3 regions of the Bradyrhizobium sp. IAR9 genome follow, and region 2 is predicted to be linked to each of the others. Evidence: predicted binding sites of a transcription regulator. Region 2 holds the regulator's gene; each other region holds the start of a gene.
The links. The regulator LexA, encoded in region 2, represses DNA repair genes until DNA is damaged. The targets are predictions, from matches to a motif close to TGTTCNNNNTGTGTTCNG.
Positions count from the first base shown of each region.

Region 1 (6,526 bases), 160 kb from region 2:
GGCAGGAAGTGCATCTCGATCTTGATGACGCCGTCGCCCTGGCAGGCCTCGCAGCGGCCGCCCTTGACGTTGAAGGAGAAGCGGCCGGGCTCGTAGCCGCGCGCCTTGGACTCGGGCAGGCCGGCGAACCATTCGCGGATCGGCGTAAAGGCGCCGGTATAGGTTGCAGGGTTCGAGCGCGGGGTGCGGCCGATCGGCGACTGGTCGATATCGATGATCTTGTCGATGTGCTCGAGGCCCTCGATGCGGTCATGCGGGGCGGCGCCCTCGCTGGCATTGTTCAGCTTGCGGGCGATGGACTTGTAGAGCGTGTCGATCAGCAGCGTCGACTTGCCGCCGCCGGACACGCCGGTGACGGCGGTGAACAGGCCGAGCGGAATTTCGGCGGTGACGTTCTTGAGATTGTTGCCGCGCGCGTTGACCACCTTGATGGTGCGGCGGTGGTTCGGCGGGCGCCGCTCCGGCACCTCGACCTCGAGCTCGCCGGTCAGGTACTTGCCGGTCAGCGATTTCGGGTTGCGCATGATCTCGGCGGGCGTGCCTTCGGCAATGATGTTGCCGCCATGCATGCCGGCGCCGGGGCCGATGTCGAGGACGTGGTCGGCGAGCAGAATGGCGTCCTCGTCATGCTCGACCACGATCACGGTGTTGCCGAGGTCGCGCAGCCGCTTGAGGGTGTCGAGCAGGCGCGCGTTGTCGCGCTGGTGCAGGCCGATCGAGGGCTCGTCCAGCACGTAGAGCACACCGGTCAGGCCCGAGCCGATCTGCGAGGCCAGGCGGATGCGCTGGCTCTCGCCGCCGGACAGCGTGCCGGAGGAGCGGGACAGCGTGAGGTAGTTGAGGCCGACGTCGAGCAGGAAGGTCAGGCGCTCGCGGATTTCCTTCAGGATGCGGCCGGCGATCTCGTTCTGCTGCGCGTTCAGCGCCTCCGGCACGGTCTCGAACCATGCACCGGCGCCCTTCACGGACAGCTCGGAAATCTCGCCGATATGCTTGCCGCCGATCTTGACGCAGAGCGCCTCGGGCTTGAGCCGAAAGCCCTTGCAGCCCTCGCAGGGCACGTCGTGGAAATACTTCGCCAGCTCCTCGCGCGCCCACTCGCTCTCGGTCTCGCGATAGCGGCGGTTGATGTTGGTGATGACGCCCTCGAACGGCTTCTTGGTGTCGTAGGAGCGCACCCCGTCCTCGTAGGAGAACTTGATCTCGTCCTCGCCGGAGCCGTGGAGGATGGCGTTCTGCGTCTTCTTGGCCAGGTCCTTCCACTTGGTGGTCAGCGTGAACTTGTAGTGCTTGCCGAGCGCGGTCAGCGTCTGCACGTAATAGGGCGACGACGACTTGGCCCAGGGCGCAATCGCGCCCTTGCCGATCGCGAGCTCCTTGTCGGGGATGACGAGGTCTTCGTCGACATGCTGCTCGACGCCGAGGCCGCCGCAGGCCGGACACGCGCCGTAGGGGTTGTTGAACGAGAACAGGCGCGGCTCGACCTCGGGGATGGTGAAGCCGGAGACCGGGCAGGCGAACTTTTCCGAGAACAGGATGCGCTCGGGGCCGCTCTTGTCGTGGATCTTCGCCGTCTTCTTTTTCTCTTCCGCGGGCGCGGCCGCGGGTGCGTCGGCGAACTCGACGACGGCAAGGCCCTCGGCGAGCTTCAGCGCGGTCTCAAAGCTCTCGGCGAGGCGCTGGCCGATGTCGGCGCGCACCACGATACGGTCGACGACGACGTCGATGTCGTGCGGGAATTTCTTGTCGAGCGTCGGCGCCTCGGCGAGCTCATGGAAAGTGCCGTCGATCTTGACGCGCTGAAAGCCCTTCTTGAGCCATTCGGCGAGCTCCTTGCGGTACTCGCCCTTGCGGCCGCGCACGACGGGCGCGAGCAGATAGAGGCGGGTGCCCTCGGGCAGCGCCAGCACGCGGTCGACCATCTGCGAGACGGTCTGGCTCTCGATCGGCAGGCCGGTCGCCGGCGAATAGGGCACGCCGACGCGCGCCCAGAGCAGGCGCATGTAGTCATAGATCTCGGTCACGGTGCCGACGGTGGAGCGCGGGTTCTTCGACGTCGTCTTCTGCTCGATCGAGATCGCCGGCGACAGGCCGTCGATCTGGTCGACATCAGGCTTCTGCATCATCTCGAGGAACTGGCGCGCATAGGCCGACAGCGATTCGACGTAGCGGCGCTGGCCCTCGGCATAGATCGTGTCGAAGGCGAGCGAGGATTTGCCGGAGCCGGAGAGACCGGTGAACACCACCAGCTTGTCGCGGGGAATCTCGACGTCGATGTTCTTGAGGTTGTGCTCGCGCGCGCCACGGATCGTAATTGCGCGCAGGCTGGAGCCCGCGTTCTGTTGTTGGCGCTTCGCCTTGATCACTTCATCCATCCGAGTTGCCCTCAAGGAATCCCATGGGTGCGCGACCGCGCCAATAAAAAAGGCGCGCTCGCCCGGAACCGGGATCGGCGCCGATGGGGTTGTCAGCGAACGTAGGAAGAACGGAGACGGATTTCCAGTGGGACTTGCGAATCGTCAACGGAATGTTGGCGCGCTGGCGGCATCTGGCAGCAGGAGCGTTGCGGAACTGCGCGACTAGCGTGCTCGCAAAAACAAAAAGGCCGGCGCAAGGCCGGCCTTTCGTGACGAAGGGACGTCGGTAGCGATCAGGACTTCAGATCAATACCGGGCGACCACGGGGCCGCCGAAGGTGTAGTTGAGGCGGACGGTGCCCATGTCGACGTCCTGCTTGATCCGGTCGATGCGGTCGTTGACGCCGAGGATCGTGAACGAGTTGTTGCGCTTGCCCATGAACAGATGGTCGTATTCGATCGCAACAGACCAGTTCGGTGCGAAGCCGAATTCGATGCCGGTGCCGACCGCGCCACCCCAGCGGGTCTCGCTCGCGCTGTCGAGAACGACGCCACCCAGCAGACCGTTATATTTGGCGTGCGTGACGGCCGCGCCACCCTTCACGTACCAGAGCACGTTGTTCCAGGCATAGCCGACCTGGCCGGTGAACAGGCCAATTGCGTCGATCTTGGTCTGGTTGACCAGCGGGCCAAGCACCAAGCTCGTATTCGAGCCCTTCAGGTTGGCCCAGTCGCCCTGAGCTTCGAGGCCGAACACCCAATTGGCCGACTGCCAGCGGTAGCCGACCTGGCCGCCGACGACGCCGCCGGTCGCATTGTGACAGCCTTCAGCCGTGTCCGGACCGGCAATGCCGAAGATATTGTTGACGTCCCAGCAGTTGCGGCTCGAGGCGCCGCCGCCGTTGATACCGATGTAGAAACCGCTCCAATTGTACATCGCGATCGGCGCGACCGGAGCCTTGGTGTAGGGGCGGGCCGCCAAATCGGCCGCCGAGGCGGGTGCCAACGCGCTAAGTGCGAACAAGCTGGCCGAAGCCAGCAAAAGCTTCTTCATATCCATTCCCCAGTTCCGTTTCTCTTTCTGGACCTCCGAAAAGCGGAAGAGCCAGCGGACCGATGACCCGACTAATGTCATTGCTTTACACCATTAAAGCCAAAGGTTGTGTCACCCGGGGGCCACATCTCTGCGAAAACGCGAGCGAGTCGGTTGGCGCGCAAAAAACAAAAAGGCCGGCGCGAGGCCGGCCTTTCGTAACGCGAGGCGTTGAAGTGTAGCTTAGTACTTGGCAACAACCGGGGCGCCGAAGTGATAGTTCACGCCGACCTGCACGGTGTGGAAGTTGAGCGTGCCGGTGGTGACCGGAGCGCCGAGACCGGAGAAGTAGGTCTCGCCGCCGAGGCTGCGATAGAGGTACTCGCCCTTGACCGACCACTGCGGAGCGAAGAACGCCTCGACGCCGGCGCCGACGGTCCAGCCCGAGTGGAACTTGCTGTCGGAGACAGTCACGCCGAGCGCGCTGACGCTGACCTTGTTGTCGATCCAGGCGTAACCACCGGTGCCGTAGAACAGCACGTTGTTGACGGCCCAGCCGATGCGGCCGCGGACGGTGCCGAGCGCGTCGGTCTTGGACGACACGGTGATGCCGAGAGCAGTCGCCGAGGCGCTGACGTCAGCCCAGGAACCGTCGGCCTCGATGCCGAACACGACGTTGCCGGCCTGCCAGTTGTAGCCGGCGGTGCCGCCGACGAAGCCACCCTTCATCTTCGGGTCGCCGGAAGCGTTTTCCCAGGCGCCGCCACCGACGATACCGAGATAGAAGCCGGTCCAGTTGTAGACGGCAGCCGCCGGAGCGATCGGAGCCTTGGTGTAGGGGCGGGCTGCGAGGTCGGCCGCCGAAGCGGGCGCAGCGAGAGCGAACAAACAGGCCGAAGCCAACAAAACCTTCTTCATTTTCAACTAATCCCAGTCCCAGTTTCTGTTGTTGCCTTCCTGACCGGAAGGGCAGCGGACTCAACGGCCCAACTAATGCCGTGCTTACACCACTAAAGCCGCAAGTTGTGTCTCCGAAAAGCCACAGCAGTCGAAAAGGTGATGGTTACTGACTTATTGCCCCCCGTTCATGTCTCGCCAAACGAAAAAGGCCGGCGCGAGGCCGGCCTTAGACGTCAATGATGTCAGAGGGATATCAGTACCGCGCGACGCCCTGCGCACCCCAGTTGAAGTGATAGTTCACGCCTGCCTTGACCGTGTGGACGGTATCGGTCCACTCGGACCGGTTGGTCACGACGGGGCTATACTGAATCGTGCTCTTGCCGAAGTCGATATAGTTGTATTCGACCTTGGCCGACCAGTTCGGAGCGAACATGTATTCCGCGCCGGCGCCGACGGTCCAACCCCAGCGGGTGTTGTTCTGGATGAAGACGTTTCCGGGGATGCCATCGTAGCGATGCTGAATGTCGCCGACCGCAGCGCCGCCGCTGACGAAGAAGAGAGCGGGGCCGGTCGAGTAGCCGAGACGGCCCTTGATGTCGCCGAAGCCGCGGATTCTCGTGAAATAGGTGTCGCCGAGGCCGGCATTGATCTCGGCCGAACGACCGTTGATGTCAGCCCAATGATAGTCGCCCTCGATGCCGAACACCCAGTTGGCCGCCTGCCAGTTGTAGCCGACCACGCCACCGACAAAGCCGCCGGTGGTGTCGTAGTTCTGACTTCCCGCAAAGAGCGCCGTATTCGGACCGCCAAAGAAGGTTTCGTCGCTGCGGCCCCAGGCACCACCGCCCTGCACACCGAGGTAGAAGCCGGTCCAGGTATAGATCGGAGCGGGGGGCGCGACCGGCGCCTTTGTATAGGGACGCGCTGCGAGATCCGCAGCACCGGCCGGAGCCGAGAGGGTCAGCGCAACCGCGCCGGCGAAGCCAAACAAAATCTTCTTCACTGTAATCTCCCCAGTCGTGTCCGCCTCTCTGAGTTCCCCAAGGCGGACGATCAGGCGCGAGGCCCATTGCATCAATTCCAGGCACGACGATAGCTCGATTCTGCGGCAGAGTCCGTGCCCGGAGTGCAACAGTTGGATGTAATCGACCTACCTCTAACTTAATGAATGTTAAGTAGTTTTTGCCGTTCACGGGAACCCGATTTGGTTCCATCCCGATTGCCATCGCAGCGCCATCTGGATGCCATCGCGTCTCCACATTTGGCGGCGATTTCTGGAGGAACAAATCTGGAACGGATCGCCGGTCGGTGCTATATGTGGGGATAACCTCGGGGGTGATGGGCTGATCAGCCCCTGCAAGCGTATAGGGTCGCCTTAACAGGGCGCAGAGGAACGCGGGCAGCGCGCTCGGCCTTAGGAAATTCAGTGGCATTCGGAGTGGAGAGCGGCGATGGCGGGAAGCGTCAACAAGGTCATTCTGGTTGGAAATCTCGGCAAGGATCCTGAAATCCGCCGCACTCAGGACGGGCGGCCGATCGCGAATCTGAGCATCGCCACCTCCGAGACCTGGCGCGACAAGAACAGCGGCGAGCGCAAGGAAAAGACCGAGTGGCATCGCGTCGTGATCTTCAATGAAGGGCTCTGCAAGGTCGCCGAGCAATATCTGAAGAAGGGCGCGAAGGTTTACATCGAGGGTGCGCTCCAGACCCGCAAATGGACCGACCAGAGCGGCGTCGAGAAGTACTCGACCGAGGTCGTGCTCCAGGGCTTCAATTCGACGCTCACGATGCTCGATGGCCGTGGCGGCGGCGGAGGAGGCGGCAGCTTCGGCGACGAGCCGGGCGGCGATTTCGGCTCCTCTGGTCCCGTCAGCAGCGCGCCGCGCCGTCCCGTCGCCGCCGGCGGCGGTGGCCGCAACAGCGACATGGACGACGACATCCCGTTCTGAGCACGGACCGGAACGATGAGGGGGCGCTGGCCGGCTGAGCGGCGCCTTCTCATTTCGTGTCAGCAAACCTTACTAATCGGCAGGAAGGGCTCGGGTTTTCCGGGCCCGCTTCATGTTTGGGTTGAACTCGGATTGCCCAGCGCAATCGCGTCGAAGGGCGTGTTGGCGCGCGATCGACAAGGGGTCCCAGAGGCGATTTCGGAAGGCCTGTTCCGGGTCCCTCCGAGACGCTTCCCTTAAGGCCGTAAGTTATTGGAAAAATAAGCGGAAAAAGCGCTTCCCTGAAGC
Region 1 is NZ_JACBZW010000010.1:179,667-186,192, forward strand. It holds gene uvrA (excinuclease ABC subunit UvrA) at 1-2,375, opposite strand, end outside; gene GGD67_RS25335 (outer membrane protein) at 2,664-3,410, opposite strand; gene GGD67_RS25340 (outer membrane protein) at 3,633-4,307, opposite strand; gene GGD67_RS25345 (outer membrane protein) at 4,543-5,292, opposite strand; gene GGD67_RS25350 (single-stranded DNA-binding protein) at 5,741-6,238, shown strand.
Region 1: the regulator LexA is predicted to act here: its motif matches at 2,471-2,488, upstream of uvrA (excinuclease ABC subunit UvrA).

Region 2 (6,526 bases):
CCTTGCCTGGAAGCCCCTCGTCATATCCGAAGTGCAGCTCTTCGCTGACGGCCTTGAACGCGGACAGCCCTTCATCGTAGAGGCCGCCGCCGAATTCCAGCCGCATGCGCGTCCGGTCAGGCACCCAGAGTTCAACGACGCGAATGAAGGTTTTCATCGAGCGTGTCCGCCGCCTCAAACCACGACAGCATCGGTCATTTGGCTGCGGAGCGGACGTTCAAAATTCAGGCAGCACGGCTCAAACTTCGTGCGGCGACGAGGCGAGGCGGCGGCGCTCGCCGATCGAATTTCATGAAACAAAAACCCACCGGGCTCGCCGGCCTCGGCCGGCGACGGCATTTCAATCCTGGCCCTCGGCTTATCGGGCGGAGGGCGTCAGCCGATCGGCAGTCGTGTGACCGTCGGGCGACTGTCGGCGATGATCTGCGGCTTGTGCTCGCGCTCGCCGATCGGCTGGGTCACCGGCAGTTGCAGCACGGTTGCGCGCTGGCCTTCGACCAGTTGCGTCACCAGCACGGATTTGCCGTCCGGGAATTCGATCGCGTCATGATGGCGATCGGGAATGTGCGGATCGATCTTGCCGAACTTGCCGACGCGGGAGTTGACGGTGCGCGTCCAGATCCAGCGGTTGTCGTAACGGACGTCGTCGGCGAAGGCGAGCTCCGTCCCCGGCAGCAGGCAGACCGCGACGGAGAGATCGGCTTCGGAGGCGAAGCCGCGCGTCGAGGTGCCGCGGAATGTTGTCGTAACGATCGTCTCGCCGACTTCTGCGGGGCGCGTCGCGACGGCATGCAGGCTGTAGTCACACATCGGGTGCTCCTCAATGCAGAGATAGCGACCCGCACCTCTTTCGGAGGCGCAGGCCCCTACCAGAGTGGAAGCACGTGACGGTCTGCTCGGTTGTAGGCAAATCTGCGGCTGGGATCCGCGAGCCGCGATCACATTATCTTTTCCATCTTTTCCGAATTTGTTAGGAACAAAGTCGGCTTCCGTGCATTTGGCAGCCGCGTCTCGACAACCGCGCGTGTCAACGACCGGCGGAGTGATGCGCTTGCGCGGCAACGGCTTGCGATGCTGATGTTGCGATCAGCGTTGCTGCGGCTGCACTCAAACGAGCTGCGCATTTGGGCCGTCCCCCCTCGAACTCGAAAGGCCGCGAAGCGATGTTGCGTCGCGCGGCCTGCCGAGGATGTCGCGAAAGGAGGAGGGGCCGGACAATCTGTGCGATACCAGAAAGACTATCCAGCCGGAGCGGACCGTCATCCGCTCCAATCTCTGATCGGCGAGGCCGATCGAAGGCGCGCGCGAGGCGCTAAAGACTTCAGTATCGAGTACTTCCGGTATCAGTACTTGCGATAAAGCCCGATCAGCTTGCCCTGAATCTTCACGCGGTTCGGCGGCAGGATGCGCACCTCATAAGCGGCATTGGCGGGCTCCAGCGCGATCGAGGCGCCGCGGCGGCGGAAGCGCTTGAGCGTGGCTTCCTCGTCGTCGATCAGTGCCACCACGATGTCGCCGGTATCGGCGCTCTCATTGCGCTGGATCAGCGCCATGTCGCCGTCGAGGATGCCGGCCTCGACCATGGAATCACCGCGCACTTCGAGCGCGTAATGCTCGCCGGAGCCGAGCATGTCGGGCGGCACGCTGATCGTGTGGCTGCGGGTCTGCAAAGCCTCGATCGGAGTACCGGCCGCGATGCGGCCCATCACGGGCACCGCAACGGGTCGCTCGCCCTCGTCCGCGGACGGGCTGGAGCTCGCGCGTAGCTTGCCGAGATTGCCCTCGATGACGCTTGGCGTGAAGCCGCGTCGGTTGCCGGCGGCAGCCTGGAGCTCCGGCAGCTTGATCACTTCGATGGCCCGGGCGCGGTTGGGCAGGCGGCGGATGAAGCCGCGCTCCTCGAGCGCGGTGATCAGGCGGTGGATGCCTGACTTCGAGCGCAGGTCGAGCGCATCCTTCATCTCGTCGAAGGACGGCGGCACGCCGCTTTCCTTCAAGCGCTCGCTGATGAACCGCAGAAGCTCGTATTGTTTGCGCGTTAACATCTCGAACAAAGTCCCCCGGTTGATGTCGTTCGATTCCGAGACGATGAGTTCAGCGATAAGCCGCTACATCTCGAAACAAATCATGAACGGACACTATATGTTCGATATGTGTTCCGCAACTGCTTAATTTACCGTGAACAGAACGAAACTCACGGAATGCGTGTGGCGGCGCAGTTCAGACGGGGAGCCGCAGCACCTCGCAGGGGCTGCCGGCCTCGGCCTTCGGCGCAAACGGTGCGCGCACGAGAAGTACCTGTGCTGCAGCAAGATTCGCAAGCAGAGAGGAGTCTTGATGGCTGACGGGAAGGGCGACGAGCGCGCCGTCGTCGCGCTTTTCCAGGCGCGCGCGCAGATAATCCTCGCGCTGGTCGTTGGCGCCGAGATCGCGGCCCAGCACGACGCGCTCGCGATGATGATGAATCACTGAACGGCCCGACAGCGCGCGAATCAGCGGCACCATGAACAGGAAGGCGCAGACGTAGGACGACACGGGATTGCCGGGCAGGCCGATGACGCCCATCGCCCCTAACCGCCCGTGCATCATCGGCTTGCCGGGCCGCATCGCGATCTTCCAGAACGCCATCGCGATGCCTTCGTCCTTGAGCGCCTGCTGGACCAGATCGTGGTCGCCGACCGATGCGCCTCCGGTCGTGACCAGGATGTCGGCGCCGCTTTCACGCGCGCGGCGGATGCCGGCGGTGGTGGCCTCCAGCGTATCGGCGGCGACACCGAGGTCGATGGTCTCGGCGCCTTCGCTGCGGGCGAGCGCGTGCAGGGCATAGCCGTTGGAATAGACGATCTGGCCGTGCCCGGGCGTTGAGCCCGGCATCACCAGTTCGTCGCCGGTGGCGAGAATCGCGACCTTCGGACGGCGGCAAACGGCGAGCTGCGGGTGGTTCATTCCGGCGGCGAGGGCGAGATCGCGCTCCGTCAGACGGGTTCCCTTGCGCAGGAGAACGTCGCCCTCGCGGAAATCGACGCCGGCGGGGCGGATGTGCCGACCCACGATCGCGGCTTCCTTGATCGTTATGTGCTTGCTTTCGGCGATCGTGTCCTCCTGGATCACGACCGCATCCGCGCCGTCGGGAACGACGCCGCCGGTGAAGATCCGCACGGCTTCGCCGGCGCCGACCTTTCCCGTGAACGGACGGCCCGCCGCGACCTCACCGATCATTGTCAGCGTGGAACCCATTGTTGCCGCATCGGCCGCGCGCACGGCATAGCCGTCCATCGCCGACATCGCCTGGGGCGGCTGGGTGCGCCGCGCAGCGACGTCCTGCGCGAGCACGCGATGGTAGGCTTCGTCGAGTGAAACCATCTCTGCAGGCAGCGGCTCTGCACCCGCCAGCACCGCAGCAAGGGCGTCGGAAACCGGCATCAAGGCCACGGCGAAACTCCTGCTCGGCACGTTCGGATGAAATGTTCCGACAGTCTTCTAGCCGAGCGCGGGGGCAGAGGCAAAATGGCGGAGCGGGCAGGATTTATCCTGCCGCTTCCAGCCCAGGATGGAAGGCAGGCTCAGGCTTGGCATGATCCAGAGAACGAGACCGATCGGCAGGAGGGTGGCCATGGCGAGGACGAGAATGACGAGCGCCACGGCCAGCATCGCTCAACTCCCGCTCGGCCGGTCCGGCCCGGCGTCCAGCGCGACGTCGGGAGCCTTCGGGCCTTGATCCTTGTCGGGCAGCGGATCGGCCTGGGATTTCAGGTCGGCGGCCTTGCTGATCAGCTTGGCGGAAAGGTCAGAATCCGAGGTGGTTCTTGCGAATTCAAGCAGGAGAGAGGCTTGCTTGGTGAGATAGGTTTTGCCCAGCACGTGCATAAGTCCGGTGTAGAAGTCCCAACGGACTCAAGAGTCCGTAAGGGGCCATTCCGTTCCCGGAACTCCGTACAAAAATGCACAAAGCGCTCTGGTTCCTCATTTTGGGCAAAATTGGTTCCGGAAGACTTGGCGACATTGGCGTCTCCCGCTGCGCGGAGATCGTCAGATGCCCAATGCCTTCAAGGCGTTCCCGACGTCGCGCGGCGACGTCACATGCACCGCTGTCAGCCCGCGCGACCGCGCGCCTTCAACATTCTCGGCGAGATCGTCGAAGAAAACGATACGTCCTGCGGGCACGCCGATGGCGGCGACGACATGGTCGAAGGCTTCCGCATCCGGTTTGCGCAGGCCGATGCTGGACGACAGATATAGCGCGCGGAAATGGCCGAGCAGTTCGCCGTATTCCTTCGAGAAATAGTCGACATGCGGCCGGTTGGTGTTGGAGAAGGCGTAGAGCGGCATCTGCTTCGCCGCGCGCGGCAGCAGCTCGGCGATGTCAGGCATCTCGCCGGCGAAGATCGCGTTCCAGCCTTCCAGGAACTGGGCGTCCGAAATGCCGATACCGAGCGAAGCACGCAGCGAGGCGAAATAGTCCTCGTCGCTGATCTTGCCGACCTCGTGCAGCCGGTAAGCCTCGTCACGCACATAGCGCGCGACGATGGCCTCGGGCTGGCAGCCGGCATGTCCCGCCCAGCAGGCGATCGCCTTGGAGAAGTCGATGTCGAGCACCACGCGCCCGAGATCGAACAGCAGCGCATCCGCGCTGCCGGGAGAAAGCGAGTTCACTTGCATCCTTTCACTCAGTATCGATACGGATCGTGATCGAACAGCGGGAATGCGCTGAACACGCTCGGCGCGTTGGTGGCGGTCGCCGGATGCAGGCAGGATTTGTCGACCTCGGCAAATGACGTGGCGCCCAAAAGGCCGAGGCAGCGCAGCACTTCGTCCTCCAGCAGCTCCAGCATCCGCGCGACGCCGGCCTCGCCAGCCGCCGCTAGCGCCCAGCATTGCAGCCGGCCGATCCCGACCATGTCCGCGCCCGCCGCGATCGCCTTGACGATGTCGGTGCCGCGACAGACACCGCCGTCGACCATGATCTTGGCGCGGCCCTTCACGGCCTCGACGATCTCGGGCAACACATGCATGGCGCCGCGGCCGTGGTCGAGCTGGCGGCCGCCATGGTTGGAGACGTAGATCCATTCGACGCCGTGATCGATCGCGATCAGGGCGTCCTCGGCGGTGGCGATGCCCTTCAGGATCAGCGGAATCCTGAACTTGTCCTTGATCATCTTCACGGTCCGCCACTCCAGGCCCTTCTGGAAATCGCCGCCGGTGGCACGCAGGCGGCTTTCGCGAACGTAGCGCTTGGCGATGTCACGCTCACGACGGCTGTAATGGGCGGTATCGACGGTCAGGCAGAAGGCGGCATAGGCGCTCTTCTCGGCCCGGCTGACGACATCGGCGACAAAGGCGTCGTCGCCGCGGACATAGAGCTGATAGAGCCGCAGCGCATCGGGTGCGGCTTCGGCGGTCTGCTCCAGGCCGGGCTCGGACACCGAGCTCAGCATGTGCGCTGCACCGAAGGTGCCGGCAGCGCGCGCGACGCTCGCCGCGCCATCCGGATCGAAGATCTCGAGCGCGCCGACGGGGGCGAGCACCACCGGCAGGCGCATCCTGCGGCCGAACTGCTGAACCGAGCCGTCGACCTTGCGGACGTCGCGCAGCACGCGCGGGCGGAAGGCGATCTCGTCCAGCGCCATGCGGTTGCGGCGCATCGTGGTTTCGGTCTCGGCGGCGCCCACGATGTAGTCCCAGGCGTTCTGGTTGAGGTTGGCCCGCGCTTTCCGAATGAATTCGTGCAGGTTTTGGAACGGCTCGTTGCTGGCGCCGAGCTCGACGTTCCGTTCCGGCCGGATCCGGGGTGCTTCGTTCATTGTTATCCTCCCGAGAATTTGAAGCCTTGTGTCATCGCCTAACCCGTCCAGCGTTCCAAAACCATCCTAAAATGGCATGGCTGCGCGGCGTGGACGGGCGCACCGATTGCCCCTTTAGGTACCTTTGGGGGCGGGCCAGTCCTGCAACGTTGCCAAAAGTTTAGGCCCGAACGAAGCGATTTTTGCGGTGTACCGGTCAGCGGTGCATCCCGGCCTTGAAGAAACCAGAATGGTATTGTGAGAAGTGGATTGGATCGCCAATTGCATGGCGCTTCCCAAGTCTGCTTCCCAAGTCTCGAGAGACGAGCCCAAGCAAGCTCAAGCGAACCGCCAAGCAAAAAGGCAAGCCCATCCATGCGGAAAACCCTGCTGTTCCCTCTGGGCGCGCTCACCGGAGCGTGTCTCACCCTTCTGGTCGCCAGCCCGCACGGTGGTGTATGGGCGGCACGGGCGGCAGCGAGCGCGGACAATGCCTATTCCCAGCTCAACCTGTTCGGCACGGTGTTCGAGCGCGTCAAAGCGAGCTATGTCGAGAAGCCCGACAACGCCAAGATGATCGAAGGCGCGATCACGGGCATGGTGACCTCGCTCGACCCGCATTCGCGCTACATGAACGCTAAGGCCTGGACCGAGATGCAGGAGACCACCTCCGGCGAGTTCGGCGGCCTCGGCATCGAGGTCACGATGGAAGACGGCCTCGTCAAGGTCGTTTCGCCGATCGACGA
Region 2 is NZ_JACBZW010000010.1:17,516-24,041, forward strand. It holds gene GGD67_RS24515 (GAF domain-containing protein) at 1-157, opposite strand, end outside; gene GGD67_RS24520 (hypothetical protein) at 376-810, opposite strand; gene lexA (transcriptional repressor LexA) at 1,344-2,045, opposite strand; gene glp (gephyrin-like molybdotransferase Glp) at 2,221-3,432, opposite strand; gene GGD67_RS24535 (hypothetical protein) at 3,481-3,651, opposite strand; gene GGD67_RS24540 (hypothetical protein) at 3,655-3,861, opposite strand; gene GGD67_RS24545 (HAD family phosphatase) at 4,030-4,659, opposite strand; gene GGD67_RS24550 (alpha-hydroxy acid oxidase) at 4,668-5,801, opposite strand; gene GGD67_RS24555 (S41 family peptidase) at 6,156-6,526, shown strand, end outside.

Region 3 (6,526 bases), on a different contig from region 2:
CGCATCTTTGGCGTCGGCCCGGAGAGCTTCGAGGTCAATCCGGCCAACGTTCAGGCGCTGTTGCATCCCGACGACGTCGATCAGTTGCGCAAGGCGATCGCCGAGTTCAACAAGGGCACGCGGGCCTATGAGACCGAGTTTCGCATTGTGCGGCCCGACGGTGAGGTGCGCTGGTGCGTCGGCACGGCGGCCGCGACGGTCGACGACAGCGGTCGTGTCGTGCGCGTGAGCGGTGTCACCGTGGACATCACCGAACGCAAGCGAGCCGAGGAACGGCAGAATCTGCTGGCGCGGGAAGTCGATCATCGCGCCAAGAATGCGCTGGCGCTGGCGCAGTCCATCGTGCGCCTCACCCGTGCCGACGAGGTCAAGGCCTATGTCAATGCCGTCGAGGGACGCATCAATGCGCTGGCGCGCGTGCACACCATCCTGTCGCTGTCGAGCTGGCAGGGCGCGGAGCTCTCCAAGCTGATCGACGAGGAGCTTGCGCCCTATTCGCTCGGCGGCCAGATCGTATTGGCGGGTCCGGAGGTCCAGTTGGTGCCGGCGACGGCTCAGACGCTGGCGCTCGCGTTGCACGAGCTCTTCACCAACTCGGCCAAGTATGGCGCACTCTCGACCAGGTCGGGACGGCTCATGATCGGCTGGCAGGTCGAGGACCAGCTGCTGACGCTGAGGTGGGAAGAGTCCGGCGGTCCGCTCGTCATGACCCCGAAATCTCGCGGCTTCGGCACGCGGAGCCTGCTTGCGAGCGTCGAGTCCCAGCTCGGTGGACAGGCGCAATTCGATTGGCGAGCCGAAGGACTGTTGTGCCGCCTCGAGGTGCCGCTGACACGCAAGACGGCGACGACCGCACCCGGAAAATTCGACGCCCCCGGCTCCGCCGAATTGCAACGCGCCTCGGGCTGAAGCGCGATGCGATCAGGATGAATCGTCATCGCGCTTTGGGTCGTTATTCGAGCATGATCTTTTCGGAAAACCGCTGCGCACTTTTCCGGATCATGCTTTAGCCCGACGCCGCCATCCTGGTTTGCCGCGCCGGCCGCGCTTCCTCGGCAAGGCGGCCTTCGAGCCAGGCTTCCGTCTGAGCGAGATCGCGTAGCGCCCTCGCGTAGCGGCGGGCCGCACTTCGCTCCGCGCCGCGCGGCAGTTTGCGGGCCTTGCTCAGCATGTCCGCAGCCGCGTTGCGATAGGCCAGCGAGCGGTAAAGAAAGACTACCTTACCCATATCGAATGTTCCCGTTTTGCCGACGCTTATCCTCGCAGGCCCGGCATGAACGTCGGATGAAGCCGGTGATGACAATTCCTTCATGCGTTTGGAACCGGTGAATATCGTCCGCGTTTGCATGTCAGTTCGGGATGCAGTTCCCATGCGCGCAAAAAAGTCGTCGGACCTGATCTCTCCCACCGGCCTCATCAAGCTGATGACGCATGCGATGATGGGCGCAGCCCTCGGCCTCGCCTTCAGTCTCGCGCTGATCCTGTCCAATCCCGCCGTCGCCAGGCTGCTCGATCACGGCGGAAGCCAGGCCGTAATCGTCTTCGCCCTCACATTGGTGACGACGTTCGCGATCGGCGCGACACTCACCGGCGTCGTGTTCATCCTCGCTGAGGACAAGCAATCTTGAAGCGCGCGTGCGCGCGGCAGATGCGTTTGTCGGGAACTCCTTCGGCAAATGGAGGTTGGCTGCCTGCGTCAATTTAACTCAGGGAGTTCCCCGCATGACAACGGCCAAGCTCGTTCTCACCGCAATGTTGGCCACCGGCCTCGCCGCCGCGCCGCTCGCCGCACAGGCCAAGTCGCACAAGGCGAAACACGGATCATCGATGTCGTCCTCGCAGACCACGGGCGCCAACACCAAGGCCTCGAAGGGCGCGGATCCTTCCGGCCAGGGCGGCTCCGGTCCCGGCTCGGACCAGGGCGGCACCATGACGAACCAGAGCAGCAAGGGCATGAGCAATACCAAGTGAGCTCAGGCCGACACGACATCAAAAGCCCCGCCGCGACGCGGGGCTTTTTTCTTGTTTCTTGAGCCAACATCGTCGAGCGCCCGCGTCAGCTCATTACGGGCGACGCGTTTCAGAGTTGAGCGCGCGGTTCGCAGCATTCGTCTTCACGAGTTGTTCGAGCTGCGCCCGCTTGCGTCCGATCAGAAGTTGGGCCGCAGCATCGTCGAGCCCCGCACGCTGCAATTGCCGGATGGCCGAGCCCAATTCGAGAATCTCGGCGCGCAACCTCAAGATCCGGTAAGTGTCCGGGTCTTCCTCCATGGCGCCCCCCAAAAGGTTCAGCGCCGCGTGCTCGCGCGCTCGGGACTAACGACTGTCTTCACGAGACGAAGGCGCACCCGGTCGCGAACGTCAGGCAGGACATCGCCGCCGCCAGCAGCCTTCCATTCGCCGATCAGCAAATTGACCTTCCGGCGCAAATCCATCTGCGCCAAGGCCTGCTGGACGCAATTGCGGTCGCCGTTGATGAGATCGCGCACGGAGGCCTCGACGCCGGCCATCTCAACCCTCAAGGCGCTGATTTTACGTCGAATTTCATTAATTCTGTTGTCCATGGCTTGTTAGAACAAAATAAGAACATATAGTCAAGTCGCGATTTCAGAGCGGAGAAGCGACATGCAGGTTCAAGGCAAATACGACGCCAGGGTTTTCCTCGCCGAGCAGATGACACGGACGCAGGGGCTCAGGCTGAAACGGCTGAGTGAAGAAGCGTATCAGCCCGCACAATATGCGCGCGATCTGTCCTTCAGCGAGGCCGCACGTCGCATCCAGGTGCTGGAAGCCGAGATCGAGCTGGCGAATTCCTTCTAGGCTGCGCCTGGAACGCTGTCCGCGTCCTTCGGGAACCATGCCCGTGTCGAATGGTTCTCCCCGGCCAAGGGAGAACATGCATGGCACGCAAGGCAAAGAAACGCCGCTACTCGCGCAGCTCCGGCAGCGATGTCGAAAGCGAGATGCGACGCTACAAGAAGGGCACGGCAAAGAGCGGTCGCAAAGGCCGAGGCGGACGCGTGAAGAGCCGCAAGCAGGCGATCGCGATCGGACTGTCGAAGGCACGCAAGAAGGGCAAGAAGGTCCCGAAGAAGGCTGCCAAGAAGACTTCCAAGAAGACGTCGAAGAAGAGGACGACGAAGAAGACAAGCAAGAAATCGTCGAAGCGCAAATCCAGCAAGCGCTGACGGTGGCCCGCGTCAGATCATGCTGCCCGGCATGAAGCAGCGGATCGAAACCCCGAACGCGGTCTTCACCGGCCACACCATGGTGCGGCCGGCCCGGTTCGGCTCGGTGATGACGGCTTCGTCCGGCACCTCGATCCACTCGCCGTCGAGACGCACGCGATAATGCCCGTTATGCGACTCCCAGTCGGGATCGGCGACGGCAAAGCCATCCGCATCCGAGCAGCACGGACCAAGGTGGCTGCGCAAACTGTCGAACCAGGGCTTCAGGGGTGAATCCGCGTAGCGGCCGTCGTCCCGCCCGAGAGCGTCTCCGCCCCACAGCACGAATGGCGCCACGAGCAGCGCACTCCTCAGCGAGAGCTTCAATCGATCCATGTCGGCACCGATCAAATGCGAACCAGCGGCCAGTTCCAGAAGCCGGCGGCAAGTTCGAAGTTCCACGCTTGCGTCCCGGTGGCATCGTTGCCACCGGCGACCTGCACGGTTCGGAACTTTGATGAGCGAACACGGCTTTTTCGGACGAACCGCGTCATCGTCGCTGCCGTTAACGAGAATGTTATCGATCGCTTCCCGGCAGTCCTGAAGCCGAACGGAAAAGGCGGCCACGAGGGCCGCCTTTCTTGATCTATGCCGATCGAGGTTCGCCTCAGGCGAGTGGGACCGCGACGAAGCGGGTCGCCTGTGCGCCTCTGACCTGCAACAGCACGCTACGCTTGCCGGACGATTTGGCCTGCGCCAGCTCGGAACGGACGTCGCCGACATTGGCGACGGCCTTGCCGCCGACATTGAGGATGACGTCGCCAGTCTGGATGCCGCGCTGCGCCGCAGGCCCTTGCGGATCGACTTCGGTGACGACAACGCCCTTCTGGCCAGCGCCCTGGACGTCACCGGCCGGAGCCAAAGCAAGACCGAGGCGCGGCGTGCCGGGGCCCGGCTGGTCCTTGCCAACATCGGCCTTGGCCTGCCTTTCGTTCGGCAGTTCGCCGAGCGCGAGCGTCACCGTCTTGCTGTCGCCTTTGTGGAAGACGTCGAGCTTCACTGAGCTGCCAGGCGCAAGGGTCGCGATCGTGCGGGCGAGGTCGCGGGAATCCCTGATCGCGGTGCCGTTGACGGCGGTGATGACGTCACCCGCCTCGATGCCGGCCTTCGCCGCCGGGCTGCCATCCTGGGGATTGTCGACGATCGCACCGCGCGCCTCCTTCAGGCCGAGGCTGTCGGCAATCTCGGCGGTAACCGGCTGCACTTGCACGCCGAGCCAGCCACGGGTCACCGCGCCCTTGTCCTTCAGCTGCGCGACGACGAGCTTTGCGGTCGAGGCCGGAATGTCGAAGCCGATGCCGACCGAACCGCCGGAGGGCGAGAAGATCGCAGTGTTCACGCCGATCACGTTGCCGTTCATGTCGAAGGCCGGGCCGCCGGAATTGCCCTTGTTGATGGGCGCATCGATCTGGATGAAGTCGTCATAGGGGCCGTTGCCGATGTCACGGCCGCTGGCCGAGACGATGCCGGCAGTCACGGTGCCGCCGAGGCCGAAGGGATTGCCGACCGCGACCACCCAGTCGCCGATGCGCGGCTTCTGGTCGGAGAATTTGACGAACGGAAAATCCTTCTTGCCGTCGACCTTGATCAGCGCGAGATCGGTCTTCGGATCGGTGCCGACGACCTTGGCGGTGTAGCTCGTGCCGTCATCCATGGTCACCTGCACCGACTCGGCATGGTCGACGACGTGGTTGTTGGTCACGGCATAGCCGTCGGCGGAGATGAAGAAGCCGGAGCCTTCGCCCGTGATCATCTGATGGCGCTGGCGCGGCATGCCGTTCATGCCGCCCGGGCCGCGGAAGCCGAACTGCCGCGAGAACTGGTCGAACGGGGTGTCCTCGTCCTGATCCATCCGGTTCTGCTGCAGCATCGCGCTCTTGTCGTTGTCCTGGTCGATCTTGACCCGCACCGAGATGACGGCAGGTTTGACCTTGCTGACCAGGTCACCGAAGCCAGGCGGCGTCGCGGCGGATTCGGCGGCCTGGGCCGGGGTAATGAAGGAGCTCGGACCGAACGGCGACGAGCCGGGAGCAGCCGCCAGCACGGCCACGCCGAGCGCGGCCACGGTGCCAAGCAGCGCAAGCCGGCGCGGCCTCAAGATCCTGCGGGACGTCGTGGTGTCGGAATTGACGCGATCGTTCATGTCGAAATGTCCATGTTGGATAAGGTGTCGCCTTGCCTCCAACATGGCCATCGTCACCTTACGACGTCCCGTCCATCCGATTAAATCTTGGCAAACAATGCGCGCGCCCCAGCGGAAGTCCTCCCGTGCGCATTTGATGCAGCTCAACGCGGGCCCTTCCGGCGGTGAAAAACTGCGGCCACCGGCTGATGTTCATCGGAGGCGCGCCATGTACAAGGACATTCTCGTTCACATCCCCACCGAACGCCCCATGCGCAGCGCGATCGAAGGCTCGATTTCGCTCGCGGCGCAGGTCAACGCCCATCTCGACGCAGTTGCGATCGGCTATGTCGCAACCAGTGCGGCTTACGTAATGGAAGGCGGCGCCGCGGTGGCGGCCGTGTTCGAACTGGAGCGCGAGCGCGCAGTCGAGCGGGCCGAGGCCGCGCTCGCGGTGTTTGGCATCGAAGCGGCGAACGCCGGCATCTCCTACGGCTGCCGCGCGCTGGGCGCGATCCCGGTGGATGCGGCCGGCTCGCTCGGCGAGATGGCGCGACTGCACGACCTCAGCGTCGTGCTGCAGCCAGATCCGGCGCAAAGCTCGTTCGACAACGACGTGCCGGGCGAGATCCTGTTTCAGGCGGGCAGCCCGGTGCTGTTCCTGCCCTACACCTTCCATGGACCTTTCAAGGCGAACCGGATCGGCATCTGCTGGGACGGCAGCCGCCTCGCGGCTCGCGCCGTGCACGACGCGGCGCCGTTCCTGGCGCGCGCCGATGCGATCGTGATCATCACCATCAACGAGGCCGCCGCGGTCTCCGACGAAGCTTCAGCGAACGGCCTGGCAAGACACCTCGGCCGGCGCGGACTGTCGACCCGCACGGTCGGCCTGTCAGCGACGCGCGCCGACATCCAGCCGACCATCCTGTCACTGGCGGCCGATGAGGGGCTAGATCTCCTGGTGATGGGCGGCTACGGCCATTCGCGGTTGCAGGAGCGCGTTCTCGGCGGCGTCACCCGCGCCATGCTGCAGGCCATGACGGTCCCGACGCTGATGTCGCATTGAGCCGGGCCGGCCCGGCGCCGTCACGCGGCGACCGGGGTCTCCCACGTCGCGGGCGCGGCAGCGCCCTCTTCGTGTTGCACATTGCACGCGTCGAAATGCGCCTTGAGCTCG
Region 3 is NZ_JACBZW010000007.1:148,848-155,373, reverse strand. It holds gene GGD67_RS20140 (HWE histidine kinase domain-containing protein) at 1-909, shown strand, start outside; gene GGD67_RS20135 (hypothetical protein) at 1,007-1,228, opposite strand; gene GGD67_RS20130 (hypothetical protein) at 1,371-1,628, shown strand; gene GGD67_RS20125 (hypothetical protein) at 1,723-1,971, shown strand; gene GGD67_RS20120 (hypothetical protein) at 2,065-2,271, opposite strand; gene GGD67_RS20115 (hypothetical protein) at 2,289-2,510, opposite strand; gene GGD67_RS20110 (DUF3072 domain-containing protein) at 2,626-2,820, shown strand; gene GGD67_RS20105 (DUF6496 domain-containing protein) at 2,901-3,188, shown strand; gene GGD67_RS20100 (hypothetical protein) at 3,201-3,563, opposite strand; gene GGD67_RS20095 (Do family serine endopeptidase) at 3,835-5,370, opposite strand; gene GGD67_RS20090 (universal stress protein) at 5,579-6,415, shown strand; gene GGD67_RS20085 (hypothetical protein) at 6,436-6,526, opposite strand, start outside.
Region 3: the regulator LexA is predicted to act here: its motif matches at 2,572-2,589, upstream of GGD67_RS20110 (DUF3072 domain-containing protein).